3 regions of the Mesobacillus sp. genome follow, and region 1 is predicted to be linked to each of the others. Evidence: riboswitches for the same ligand, from Rfam matches in the RefSeq annotation. Region 1 holds a riboswitch; each other region holds the start of a gene.

The links. Region 1 has a riboswitch for S-adenosylmethionine ahead of AC3EBE_RS03285 (amidohydrolase). Riboswitches for the same ligand answer to the same signal wherever they lie in the genome.
Region 2: it holds a riboswitch for S-adenosylmethionine, as region 1 does, so the genes downstream of both, AC3EBE_RS20295 (sugar ABC transporter substrate-binding protein) here and AC3EBE_RS03285 (amidohydrolase) in region 1, are expected to answer to the same signal.
Region 3: it holds a riboswitch for S-adenosylmethionine, as region 1 does, so the genes downstream of both, AC3EBE_RS11650 (O-acetylhomoserine aminocarboxypropyltransferase/cysteine synthase family protein) here and AC3EBE_RS03285 (amidohydrolase) in region 1, are expected to answer to the same signal.

Annotation. Positions count from the first base shown of each region.
Region 1 covers NZ_JBYNSB010000012.1:134,256-138,272, forward strand. Annotated here, with positions in the region: gene AC3EBE_RS03270 (TasA family protein) at 1-59, opposite strand, end outside; gene sipW (signal peptidase I SipW) at 143-718, opposite strand; gene tapA (amyloid fiber anchoring/assembly protein TapA) at 751-2,004, opposite strand; partial or broken gene AC3EBE_RS03285 (amidohydrolase) at 2,275-2,526, opposite strand; SAM riboswitch class I at 2,740-2,858, opposite strand; gene AC3EBE_RS03290 (bile acid:sodium symporter family protein) at 3,051-4,017, opposite strand, start outside.
Region 2 covers NZ_JBYNSB010000055.1:76,136-80,152, forward strand. Annotated here, with positions in the region: gene AC3EBE_RS20290 (sugar ABC transporter ATP-binding protein) at 1-645, opposite strand, end outside; gene AC3EBE_RS20295 (sugar ABC transporter substrate-binding protein) at 959-2,059, opposite strand; SAM riboswitch class I at 2,168-2,276, opposite strand; gene AC3EBE_RS20300 (dynamin family protein) at 2,475-4,017, opposite strand, start outside.
Region 3 covers NZ_JBYNSB010000030.1:85,787-89,803, forward strand. Annotated here, with positions in the region: gene AC3EBE_RS11630 (toprim domain-containing protein) at 1-96, shown strand, start outside; gene AC3EBE_RS11635 (thioredoxin family protein) at 103-429, shown strand; gene AC3EBE_RS11640 (MFS transporter) at 543-1,808, shown strand; gene AC3EBE_RS11645 (hypothetical protein) at 2,030-2,347, shown strand; SAM riboswitch class I at 2,433-2,533, shown strand; gene AC3EBE_RS11650 (O-acetylhomoserine aminocarboxypropyltransferase/cysteine synthase family protein) at 2,620-3,930, shown strand.

The DNA.
Region 1 (4,017 bases):
AATGATACCCCCAAAGCTGCTGATGCCATTCCTAATCCTAATTTCTTTTTAATGCTCATTATTTCTCCTCCTAGTTTCCCCTCTTAATGAGGTATGTAATTTATTATTGAACCCTTATGTTTTACATAAGGAATGCAATCATTTAAATAGTTTCTTGGACATCATTTTGCTTCTTAGGGCTTTCGATTTCTTTCAATGCCCTAATGATTGTTACTATTGAATAAGCTAATAACAACAACCCAGGCAAGATAAGCAGTAAAGCTACACCATTTTTGGATTTCGCAAAATCTATGAAATATCCAGCAAGCGGAATAGTAAAACCTGTGTATTTAGCAACTACATTCTGAGCCATAACGGCATTCATATCGGGATCTTCATTATTGTCGCCCTTTGTCTTGAACATTGTTTGATTACCTTTATCCATGACTTCAATAATTCTATGGGTAACTAGTTTATCTTGAGTTTCCATGAAGGTTATTACGTCACCTTTTTTCAGGAGATTAGGGTCTTTAACTGGTTTGACTGCTATGATGGAACCTGTTTTAAAAGTTGGCTCCATTGAACCTGATAGTACTGTTTTTAACTGATATCCCAGGAATTGAGGCTCGCCTCCTGAAGCTTTTGATGAGATGACAACAAAGAGCATGAATACAAATAGTATAAATAATAGAGTTGTTATTAAATTACTTATGATATTCAAGGTTTTTTTCGTGTTCATAGGCTTTCTTCCTTTCATTTACGTCTATGAAATTAGTCTGTTTTAGAAAATGAAACAGTTACTCCTTCTGACTCATTTCCTGATTCATCAACAGTAGTAATCTTATAGACGTGTGATGGTTCTGTTGGTTTATCTAAAAGTTTTCCTTCACGATTTTCTCCCAAAAATACATTATCTTTATAAATCTTTACATGGCTAAAATCTTGATCTTTTGGATTAGTCCACGTAATCTCTATTTCTTCATTATTTTCATTGCTACTTAAACTGACGCTGTTTACCTCTTCTGGCGGCTGCTTATCTTCTGTAATCTTTTCCTCAGTTTTCACTGAAATTATTACTCCATCGCTTTCATCACCTGATTTGTTAACAACTGTTAATTTGTATTCATATTCGCTAGCTGGTTTTAAATTTTTATCTTCAAAACTATTTCGCGTAAGATTGTTTGCAATTAATGTTCCGTTTCGGTAGATTTTTACAAAATCAAATTCTTTTTCTTCTGGGTTCTTCCAACTTAGGTTTATGGAGTCAAATCCATGTAATTCCTTTAAATTAGTAATTTCAAGTTTCGAAGGAGTTTCAGCTTCAGGAACAATTGCAGTAATTCCTTTACAATTATCAATGTCCTCTTGGGTAATAGTAATTTCCTTTGTGCCCCATACATCTTGATCTTTTTCTTTATTCGGATCATTATTCGGATTTCCGTGATTCGGTCTTTGATCAGCTTTGAATTTATATTTTCCTGGACTTAATTTATTTAAGTCAGGTGTATAAATAAGCATAGTTTTATTTGAATTTGAATCTTGGCCTGGCAATGGCGGGACTTCTCCTTCATACAACAGTTCTCCTGGATTTTTTTGGTTTGGTCCACTTTCATTTAGACCGACCTTATATAGGTAAAATTTTGTAGGTCCTGCCATGGCATCACCTACATTAGCTAGCTCTGAATAAATTTGACCTTCAAAATCTGGTGTACAATAGCCCGCTATTCCGGTAAATTTTAGTGAACTTCTATCCCATTCTTCTGAATCCCCAGGAAATTCAGCATCTGCCCCCAGGAAATTATCAATTACTTCAATATCATTAAAATAAGCTCCAGTATGCGTAGTTAAATAAGATCCTGTAAAGACAAAGAGATACCATATCGCTACAATTTGAGCAGCAATAGAAATGCCTCTACTCTTTTTCTTAAACTTTCTCAATCTGCTCGCTCGTATAGTACTCCCCTCCCAGTGTGTTTTAATTTTATGTATTATATTGAGAACGAAGTTGGTGATTTTATCTCTCACTGTTATCAACTTCCTTAAAAATTTTCATTTTTCGTTCTTTTTAAAGAACTTATAGACTGAGTATATTGCAACCTATTCTTTTTGAAAAACACCAAATTTCGCCGTTTTTTCTTAATAACGAACGTTTTTCATATATTACCTCTTGTTTCCTTCTGTTTTCACATTATTTCATTCTTTTTATTGAACAATAATGTTTTATATATAGAACAAAATAACCAAAAAAAGCTTAAGCTAGGAATCCTTCAATCCCCAGCTTCAGCTTCTCCTATATTATACCGTCAGCTCTGCCCCTCTTGCCTTCTCAAAATCCTCCTTAACTCGTCCTAGTAAACTCTCATCCACCAACAACCGGTACCCAGCCAGCGCCAACGCCTTAGCCCCAGTCAACAAAGCCTGATCTCCACGCGGAGACCCCGTTGCATCCCTGAACTCATGAGTATGCGCAATCAGATTATCTGCACCAATCTTAATATAAGGATGAGCCGTCGGTGCAACATGGCTGATATTCCCTGCATCCACGGAAATTCCCTGTCCTTCGATTTGAACTTTTTAGTGACTTTTTCAAATGTAATCATCTCGACACTTCCTCTACCCTTTCTCTACTTTGCTCATCAGACTACTCAGATATAAACTCAAAGCTCTCCTCAGCTCCTGTCTCCTTTTTGAAAACTAAAAACCCTCTCCTTATCCATACAAACACACAGACAAGAAGAGGGTATATAGGTACCCGCTTGCTTCTCATCTGCCAGGCTGATTGGAAAAATCAGTCTGATGGAATTGGCACGGTGTCTGCTGCACGCAGATCCGCTGCCGAGGTTTCACAGGGCCAGTCCCTCCACCTCTCTGGATAAGAAAACGAAACTTTTTATATTCGGTTTTTTAACATGTCCCTCATTTTAGGGCAATAAAAATTAGGTGTAAACGAAAAAATTTCAAGATTTTTTTATAGTTTGCTAAAAACCCAGATTTTCCAACGATTATACCAGTGAAAATTTTTTCGGTTCACTAAAAATGTTTTTTGGAAATCACAAGCTAGCTTCCAGCTTTTACAGCCTGGCTTGGATAGGGCGGACCGGTACCTCTTTTTCAATATTGACTACTGGCTTTTTAGACCAGTAAGTCGCGAGGATTGGTCCGGAGATATTATGCCATGCTGCAGCAAGGACGCTCGGAAGTGCTGCCAGCGGCCCGAAGTGTGCGGTTGCCAATGCTACGCCTAAGCCTGAGTTCTGCATACCTACTTCAATCGAAATCGCTCTTCTATTTACCTCATCCTGGCCCATCATTTTTCCTGCAAAGTAGCCAAGCATCAGGCCGAACCCGTTGTGTAGCATTACTGCTGTAAAAATAATGAGCCCTGACGATGCAATGGTTGCAGCATTGCCCGATACGACCACGCTGACAATCGTGATGATCGCTGCAACCGAAATAAGCGGCAGAACTGATAGGCTTTTTTCAACTGCCACAGGGAAGAATTTCTTGATCGCTAAACCTAATACAATCGGAAGAATGATGACCTGGACAATTGACTTAAACATCGCAAAAGTATCAACCGGCATCCATTGGCCGGCTAGCAATAACAGGAGCAATGGTGTCATGATTGGTGCCAATAGTGTTGAAACCGAAGTCATGGCGATTGATAATGGTACATTTCCTTTTGCCAGATACACCATGACGTTGGAGGCTGTTCCGCCTGGTACGCAGCCGAGCAAAACGAGACCTGCAGCCAATTCGGCTGGCAGATTCAAAACTTTCGCAATCAGGAATGCGACAACTGGCATAATGATAAACTGGGCGCACACGCCAATGATGACTGGGATAGGCTTCGTAAAGACAATTTTAAAATCAACCGCCTTTAAGGTAAGCCCCATGCCAAACATGACAACGCCCAGCAAAATGGTAATGTATTGGCCCAACCCCAGGAATGGTTTTGGAACCAAAAAGGCAACGGCAGATGTAAGGATGACCCATACTGCAAAATATTTTCCTGCAATGTTACTGACAGCTTCGATT
Region 2 (4,017 bases), on a different contig from region 1:
CTCATCACACAGTTCAAAAATTTCTGGCATCCGGTGGGAAATGAAAATAATCCCGACGCCATTAGCCGCCAATTCACGGGTAATCCTGAATAATTCGGTTGTTTCTGTATGGCTGAGCGGTGCGGTTGGCTCGTCGAGTATCAGGAACGTACAATTGCTGGAGATGGCCCTGGCAATCAGCACTAGCTGTTTTTCAGCAAGAGTCAGCTCACCGGCAAGCTTTTTTGCCGGGATACTCAGGTTCATTCCCTGAAGGATTTCTACGGCCTGATTGAATAGCTGCTTCCAATTGATCCAATGCTGGTTTCCCATTGATTGCACGGTGTGGTTCAGCATGATATTTTCAGCGACTGTCAGCGAAGGAATGATCGCCGTATCAACTTCCTGGTACACGGTCTGGATTCCAAACCGCTGTGCATCTGCCGGCGTCCGGATGTCGATTTTTTCATCTGCCAGGAAAATCTCCCCTGTATAGTGTCCATATGCACCGGAAAGGACCTTCATCAACGTTGATTTGCCTGCTCCATTCGCGCCGATCAGTGCCTGGATTTTGCCTGTCTCTGTGATGAAATCAACGTGGTTCAGTGCGCGCACACCGGGAAACTCTATGCTGATTCCTCTCATCTCTAGTTGTTTAGCTGCCATCCTGTTTCAGCCTCCCCCTATTAATCTGCAAAGCAGACACTCTCTTAGGCTGAGAGTGTCTGCAGGAGATGGTTTGATTTTTAGTGACTGGAAAAAACGGCTTGAAATTTCCAGTTCGTCGATATATTGGTGTTTTCCGCCGATATATTCTATTTTTCGTCGATATATTTTATTTTTCGTCGATATAATTATCTTCTCGCAGATAATTCTTATTTTCTGCTGTTGTCTGATGCAAAGTTGCTGTTAAAATGGCTGATTTCCTTTAAAGTGAGACCAGTTTTATAATTCGGCTGCGTTTTTTTACGAACACGGCTTATTTTTTATAATGATCTCGCAATTTCTTCATCCAGTCCTCTTCGAACGCATCCGATTGGCCCCAGCCAGGGATGATGTCTGCAAGGTTCACCATGTTGACCTTCTCTTTGGACTCCTGAAGCTTTTCCTGTGAAATCAATGCTGCTTCAAGATCGTATGTTGCTGGTGTTTCTTCACCTGCAAGCTTTTTCGCAAGAATTCTCATATTTACCGCACCAATCAGCTTTGGATCAACAGCAGCAGTATATTTCCATGAGCTTCCTTCACCCTGGATTTCCTGAAGGTCAGCATTTGATACGTCAATTCCGTAAATCTTGACTTCATCGCGGCCTGCTTCCTTGATTGCACGGGCAGCACCGATTGCGAATGCGTCCCATGTTGCAAAAATCGCATCGATTTCACCTTTTGGATGCTTGTTCAGCATCGCTGCCACAGCATTCTGTGTCTGGACACTTGTATCTGCAGCGGCAACTCCGAATCTCTCGACTTCCTTGATGCCTGGATTTGCTTTCAATGTTTCCTCATAAACTTTGTTTCTTCTAACCATTGGCGGGAAACCGTCCACCCATAGATAAACAATATTGGCTTCGCCGTTCTGTTCTTTTACAAGCTGATCAAGTGCCAGCTTGGCAAGTGCTTCATCATCCTGGGAAGTTAGAGTGACACCTTCCACCTGAGATATATCTGGATTTGAGTCAAATGTGACCACGCTTTTTCCTTTTTCAGCTAGCTTTTTCACGTCTTCAACCGTTGCCGCATCGTCACCATGTGAAATCAGGAAACCATCGTAGTCCTGCTGAAGCGCCTGGTTGATGGCATCATGGAACTTCGCTGTATCGCCATTTGCTGTGAATACGTCCACCTTGAAGCCGAGCGCTTCGCCTTCTGCCTTAGCACCAGCAAGATATTGGGCAGTATGATCATCCCCGCCGATTTTGCGGATGACCTTGATTTTTACTTCTTCCCCTTTTGCGAACCGGTCTGGCACTCCTTCAACCGGACCGCTTGCGGTCTTTGTTTCTCCGCCGCCGCAGCCTGTCAGAAGCAGCGCCGCCGCAATTGCTGTTAAAAATACTTTCTTTACACCATTTCTCTTCATGTCTAGATCCCCCTTATGTGTTGATTTGCTTTTTGATAAACACAAACAAAAAAACCTCTCCAGAAAAGAGAGGTTTCATCAACGCAGAAGTACAAACGGATTCTTCCTCTCTTATCTTTCAAAACATATAAATGTTTTGCAGGATTTAGCACCAATTCCATAATGGAACGGTTGCCGGGCGTCATAGGGCCAGTCCCTCTGCCACTCTTGATAAGAGAATTTCTTTATTAAGTTAACGGAGCAAATCGATAAACTTACTTTAATCTCCTATAATGATATTGTCAATATTATTATGAAAATTAAATTTTATGTAATTATTTTATTTGAAAATAATACTCACGAATAGGGACTTCCCAATGCAAAATAGGCCTCATAAAAAAGAAGACTCCCAAAATAGGAGTCTTCCATTCCCTCATTATCCCCTGCCTGCGGCGGTCATCCACTCATACTGCCGAAGCTTTACTTCGAACAGTGTCAGCGGGTCACGGTACAGTTCAGGATTTAATCTTAATTTTTCAAGCTCAGTCTTGCCGTATTGAATTTCATTTTCTGCTTCTTCCACGGCTTTCTCGAGCTCAATGAATGGATGTTTGAAGAACAGGTTAACATCGCGTTCAATCGATTTTTCAAAAATCTCGAATTGCTGCAGGAATTTGTTGGCGATTGTGACGCCGATATCATAGTAATCTTCTGTTTCAATGTAGGTTTTATAGCGATTATACAGCATGGTATTGTTTTGCGGCAGCACTCCGAGCAGCTTGCCGGCGCTTTTCAGGAAGAACTGCTGCGGTGTTGAGCGGTGCATGATGTTTACTTTTTCATAAAAGATGCCATTCGTCATCCTGTCGGCGTCGCGGCGCCAGTCATCAAGCACCCTGAAGTCGCAATCAAGCTGCAGGCGATCATCACCATACATTGCATTGAAACCTTCTGCCATTTCGTTCAAATACGATTGGCTATGGTCGAATTCATCCTTCGAAAATTGGATCCAGTCCTCAAGTGTTTCGCGGAACTTCGGCAGGACGGTTCCATCGAAATATTCCTGGATTCTTTTATTCATTTCTTCATCAATTTGATCGTGCAGCTTTCCAAAATCACTTTCCTCTGTAACTAAATCAGAGCAGCTCCGCAGAATTCCGGGAACCTTCTCGATGATATCTGCACGGGTATCGTCCTTGATTTTACGGAACGATTTTTTGATGGAGCGAGATTTTTCTTCCTCAATATCGCCAAGCTGATTGATTGCGCCATTCAGCTTCACAACCATTTCTTCATTCCAGCTGATTGATTCCATATGGTTGTTCTCGATTTCGATTCGCTTATCCAGAAGATACGTGATTGCCCTTCTGACGAAGAATTGCAGCTTGCTTGTGCGCTCTTCCTCAAAATCGATGGCATTTTTATTTGTTTTTATAAAATCGGAGAAGTCCTTGAGCTGCTGCTGGGTATCATAATTAGCCGAGAAGGCGAACATCTTCGCTTCAGGATAATACTGGCTGATTTCAGTCCATGTATTGTCAAATACCTCAATCGCTTCCTGCTGGCTGTAGATCACATCCATTTTATTCAACAGGAAGTGGATCGGCAGGTTCGGGAAATATTCGGAGATCTGCGTAAGGATTTCCCTCTCCTTCTCTGTAAAAGGATCATTTGCATTTAGCACGAACAGCAGGCTGTCGGCATACCTCAGATAATTGAACAGCGGGTGCTTGTCATAGTTATTGCGGTTGACTCCTGGTGTGTCGATTAAAGCCAGGCCATGATCGCGCAAGAATGGGAATTGCGCTTTGAAGTCAATAATCGTCTCGTTTTTATGCGTCTGGCGGCGGACTCCAACTGACTCCTGGAAATCCTCCACTTCGTGAATTTCACGCACGGCTGTATCTGTTATTTCATGGATTTCTGTGTTTTCTTGGTCTTTGAACTGGATTACTGCTGCAGTTGGGGCATTGATCAAT
Region 3 (4,017 bases), on a different contig from region 1:
TACAGGGAGGTCGCAACTGCACCAGAATATCATTTGGCTACAGTTTTGATTTCAGCAAATATTGACGTTCATGCAGAGTATTTAGAAAAAGGATGACTGTAGATGAAGGATTGGAAAAAGGAAGATATCGATACATTTCTTGCAAATAAAAGAACAGGCTGCCTATATTTTTATACGCCAATGTGCGGTACATGCCAGGTGGCAGGGAAAATGCTGACAGTCATAGAGCAGCTGCTGCCCAATATTGACTACGGAAAAGCGGATTTGAATTTTATACCGGAAATGGCGGAAAGATTTCAAATTGAAAGTGTGCCATGCCTGATCATTATTAACAGGGGAGAGGTACAAGAAAAGATTTATGCTTTTCAATCCGTCCCTTATCTATATGAAAAATTAAAAAATCTCGAGAATGTACAAACAAGCGGCTAAGCCGTTTTTTTTTTGCCCGGAAATCGCAGTAAAATATCAAAAAGGATTTACATAACATTCCAAAAACAGTATTATATTTAGAGATACGAAATATTCGAGGAGCGCAGGATACTATGGCTTTTTATGACGAGTGGGCAGAACAAATCAAAAGCTATAACCGCAATATCAAATTGACCTTTATTGCCAATATCCTAACACAAATAGGACTGGGCATTTTTATGGTGATCTACAATTTTTACATTCGTGAATTAGGCTTTAATGAACTGGTAAACGGAAAGGTTATCTCAATGGCTTCACTGGCAACTGCCCTGATCCTGGTCCCGGCTGGCCTCATTAGTGATCGTGTCGGCAGGAAGAGACTGATGATATTTGGCGCTCTTTCCACCGGAGCGATTCTCCTCGTGAGAAGTGTGGTGGAAACACAATCGATGCTTATCCTGTTTGCGTTTGGAACAGGTCTTGTATCCGCATTTATACAGGTGTCAATTATTCCATGGCTGGCTGAAAACTCAAAGCCAGAACAGCGTGTACACTTATTCAGCATTCATTTTGCCGCCATGACAGGGGCCAATGTAATCGGAAGTCTTATGGGAGGAATGCTGACGGATGTTTTCGGGTTATTCTTTACTGAGCTTGAAAGTATCCGATATACGCTATTGATCGGTGGGGCATTGTTTACTTCCGCGCTGATTCCAATCTCGAAGCTAACAGAAAAACAGAAAACAAATTCCGCAAAGTCCAATTTCACAGGATTGCAAAATGTTAAACAGAATCTTTTTAGCCTGAAGATGGTTATTCTATTCGCAGTAGCGCAATTATTAATCGGATTTGGTGCCGGGTTAGTCATTCCATATTTAAACCTGTATTTCGCCGACCGGTTTGCTGCTTCCAACTCTCTTGTAGGGCTGGTCATTTCCCTCGGTCAGGGTGCAACAGCGGTTGCGATGATTATTGGGCCGATGGTTGTCCGCAGGCTTGGAGAGGTAAAAGCAGTCGCTGTGCTCCAGCTTCTTTCCCTTCCATTCTTGCTTTTAACCGCCTATACCCAGCAATTTTGGCTGGCAGCTTTAGGATTTTTATTCCGGCAGGCTTTGATGAATGCCGGAAACCCGATCCAAATGTCGTTGATGATGTCGAAAGTCGATGATTCCATGAAGGGACTCGCCAATTCGGTAAACCAGATGGTTTTTAACCTGGGCTGGGCACTTATGGGGCCTGTGTCCACCGGGATTGTCCTGAAATACGGATCATACTGGGGTTATGCTGCGGTATTCAGTATTACAGCATGTTTATATCTAGTCGGCTCAATTTACTTCTTCATAGTATTTAGAAGCATGAATAAGCCAAAACCGAACGTTCTTGAAACAAAACCCGCGTAAAACCGCCATTGGTGTAGAGATATTTCTCGGGAAATGAAAGACAATGCCGAATTATCCAACGGTATTGTCTTTTTTTTAGGAATCAAATCATGGCTAGCAATCGACTTTTCCATATTATTTGTCGAAGGAATTAAACAGGTTTTTCCCTGATAAAAAGGAATATGTATATTAGGGAGATGATCGGCATGAAGGAAAGAATTGAAGATTTCAGGAATGTTCTGATGAAGAAGAATCATATTATGCAGCTAGCGCATAATATGAACCTTTGCCTGGAGTTTGAAATAGAATATGGAGTTTTTTGCTTGCACATTCACAAGAATATAATAAATCTTACCGAAGGCTGGTGTCCCCAAGCTGATCAGCATATTTCACTGATTGGAAATGAGGGGAATATGCGGTATTTGCTCGATGGGAAAATTAAACTTCGTGATGCTATACAACTCGGATATGTGAAATTGGAGTGCCCTTTCAGAACTTTGCTTGCGCTGGAGTCCATAATTTATCTGGCACGGCCGCTGCCTGAAGAAGTTTTTATCTGAAAAATTAAAAAATATTTGACCGCTTGATTCACTGCATGATATTATCACTTTAACTTGTAAAATTAATTTGAACATCAACTGAATATTCTTATCAAGAGAGGCGGAGGGACTGGCCCAATGAAGCCCGGCAACCGGTTTTAAACACGGTGCTAATTCCATCAGAGGTAATGCTCTGAAAGATAAGGAGAGATGATCATGAACCCTCTTCTTAAGAAGAGGGTTTTTTTGCATCTTCTTTCCTAAAATTAATCTGATTGAATGGAGAGATGGAAATGGCGAAAGAACAGCAAAATTACAAAATTGAAACATTAGGAGTCCATGGGGGGCAGTCGCCTGACCCGGTGACAGGAGCTCGTTCGCTTCCGATTTATTCGAGCAATGCCTTTCAATTCAATGATACGAACCATGCGGCAGATCTTTTCGCTTTGAAAGAAGAGGGATATATTTACTCAAGGATACATAACCCGACGGTTACGGCCCTTGAGGAAAAGGTTGCATTGCTGGAGGGGGGCATTGGGGCACTCGCGGTAGCCAGCGGGATGGCAGCTATCACTATGTCCATTCTTAATGTCGCGCATGCCGGAGATGAAGTTGTAGCGTCATCCAATTTATACGGCGGAACTTATAATCTGTTTGCCGTGACTTTGCCTAAGTACGGAATTAAAGTTAAGTTTGTAGATGCAACAGACCCGGAAAATTTCCGTAAAGCGATTACTCCTAATACAAAAGCTGTCTTTGCTGAAACAATCGGCAACCCAAGTCTCAGGATCCTTGATATTAAGGCAGTTGCGGACATTGCCCATGAAGCAGGAGTTCCGCTGATTATTGATAATACATTTGCCACTCCATACCTTTGCAGGCCGATTGAGCATGGTGCAGATATCGTTATCCACTCGGCGACTAAATGGCTGCTGGGTAATGGTACTGTTTTAGGAGGAATTATCGTCGACGGCGGTAATTTTGACTGGAAATCTCCTAAATTCCCTGGATTCAATGAGCCTGATTCCAGCTATCATGATTTGGTTTACAGTGAAGCAATCGGGCCAGCCGCCTTTATCGTTAAAGCCAGAGTCCAGCTTTTACGAGACCTCGGTCCATCAATCAGCCCTGCTAGCGCTTTCCAGTTCAACCTTGGAATTGAAACACTCCATGTGCGCATGAAAGAGCATGTGGCCAATACACGAAAGCTCGTTGAATTCCTGGAAGCCCATCCGGCTGTCACCTGGGTATCCTATCCGGGGAATGATCAGCATCCTGATAAAAAGCTTGCTGACCAGTACTTGCCGAAGGGGGCAGGTTCAGTTGTCATATTTGGCATTGAAGGAGGACGCGAAGCAGGGGCGAAGCTGATCAATTCGGTCAACTTATGGTCCCATCTCGCCAATGTTGGAGATGCCAAGAGCCTGATCATTCACCCTGCCAGCACGACCCACCAGCAGCTGGACTCTGAAGGACTCAAAGCGGCAGGAGTTCCTGAGGACCTGATTCGCTTATCAGTTGGAATCGAAAATATAGATGATATTCTCGCAGACCTTGAGCAGGCCATTGAAAAAGCAACTGGGGTCCCATCCGTCCTTGCTTAAGTTGAATATCCAGAACATTCCACTTAATATTTAGAAATAATTTTGTTGACACTCTTTTTTATTCCGTGCTAAAATCACACTCGTACT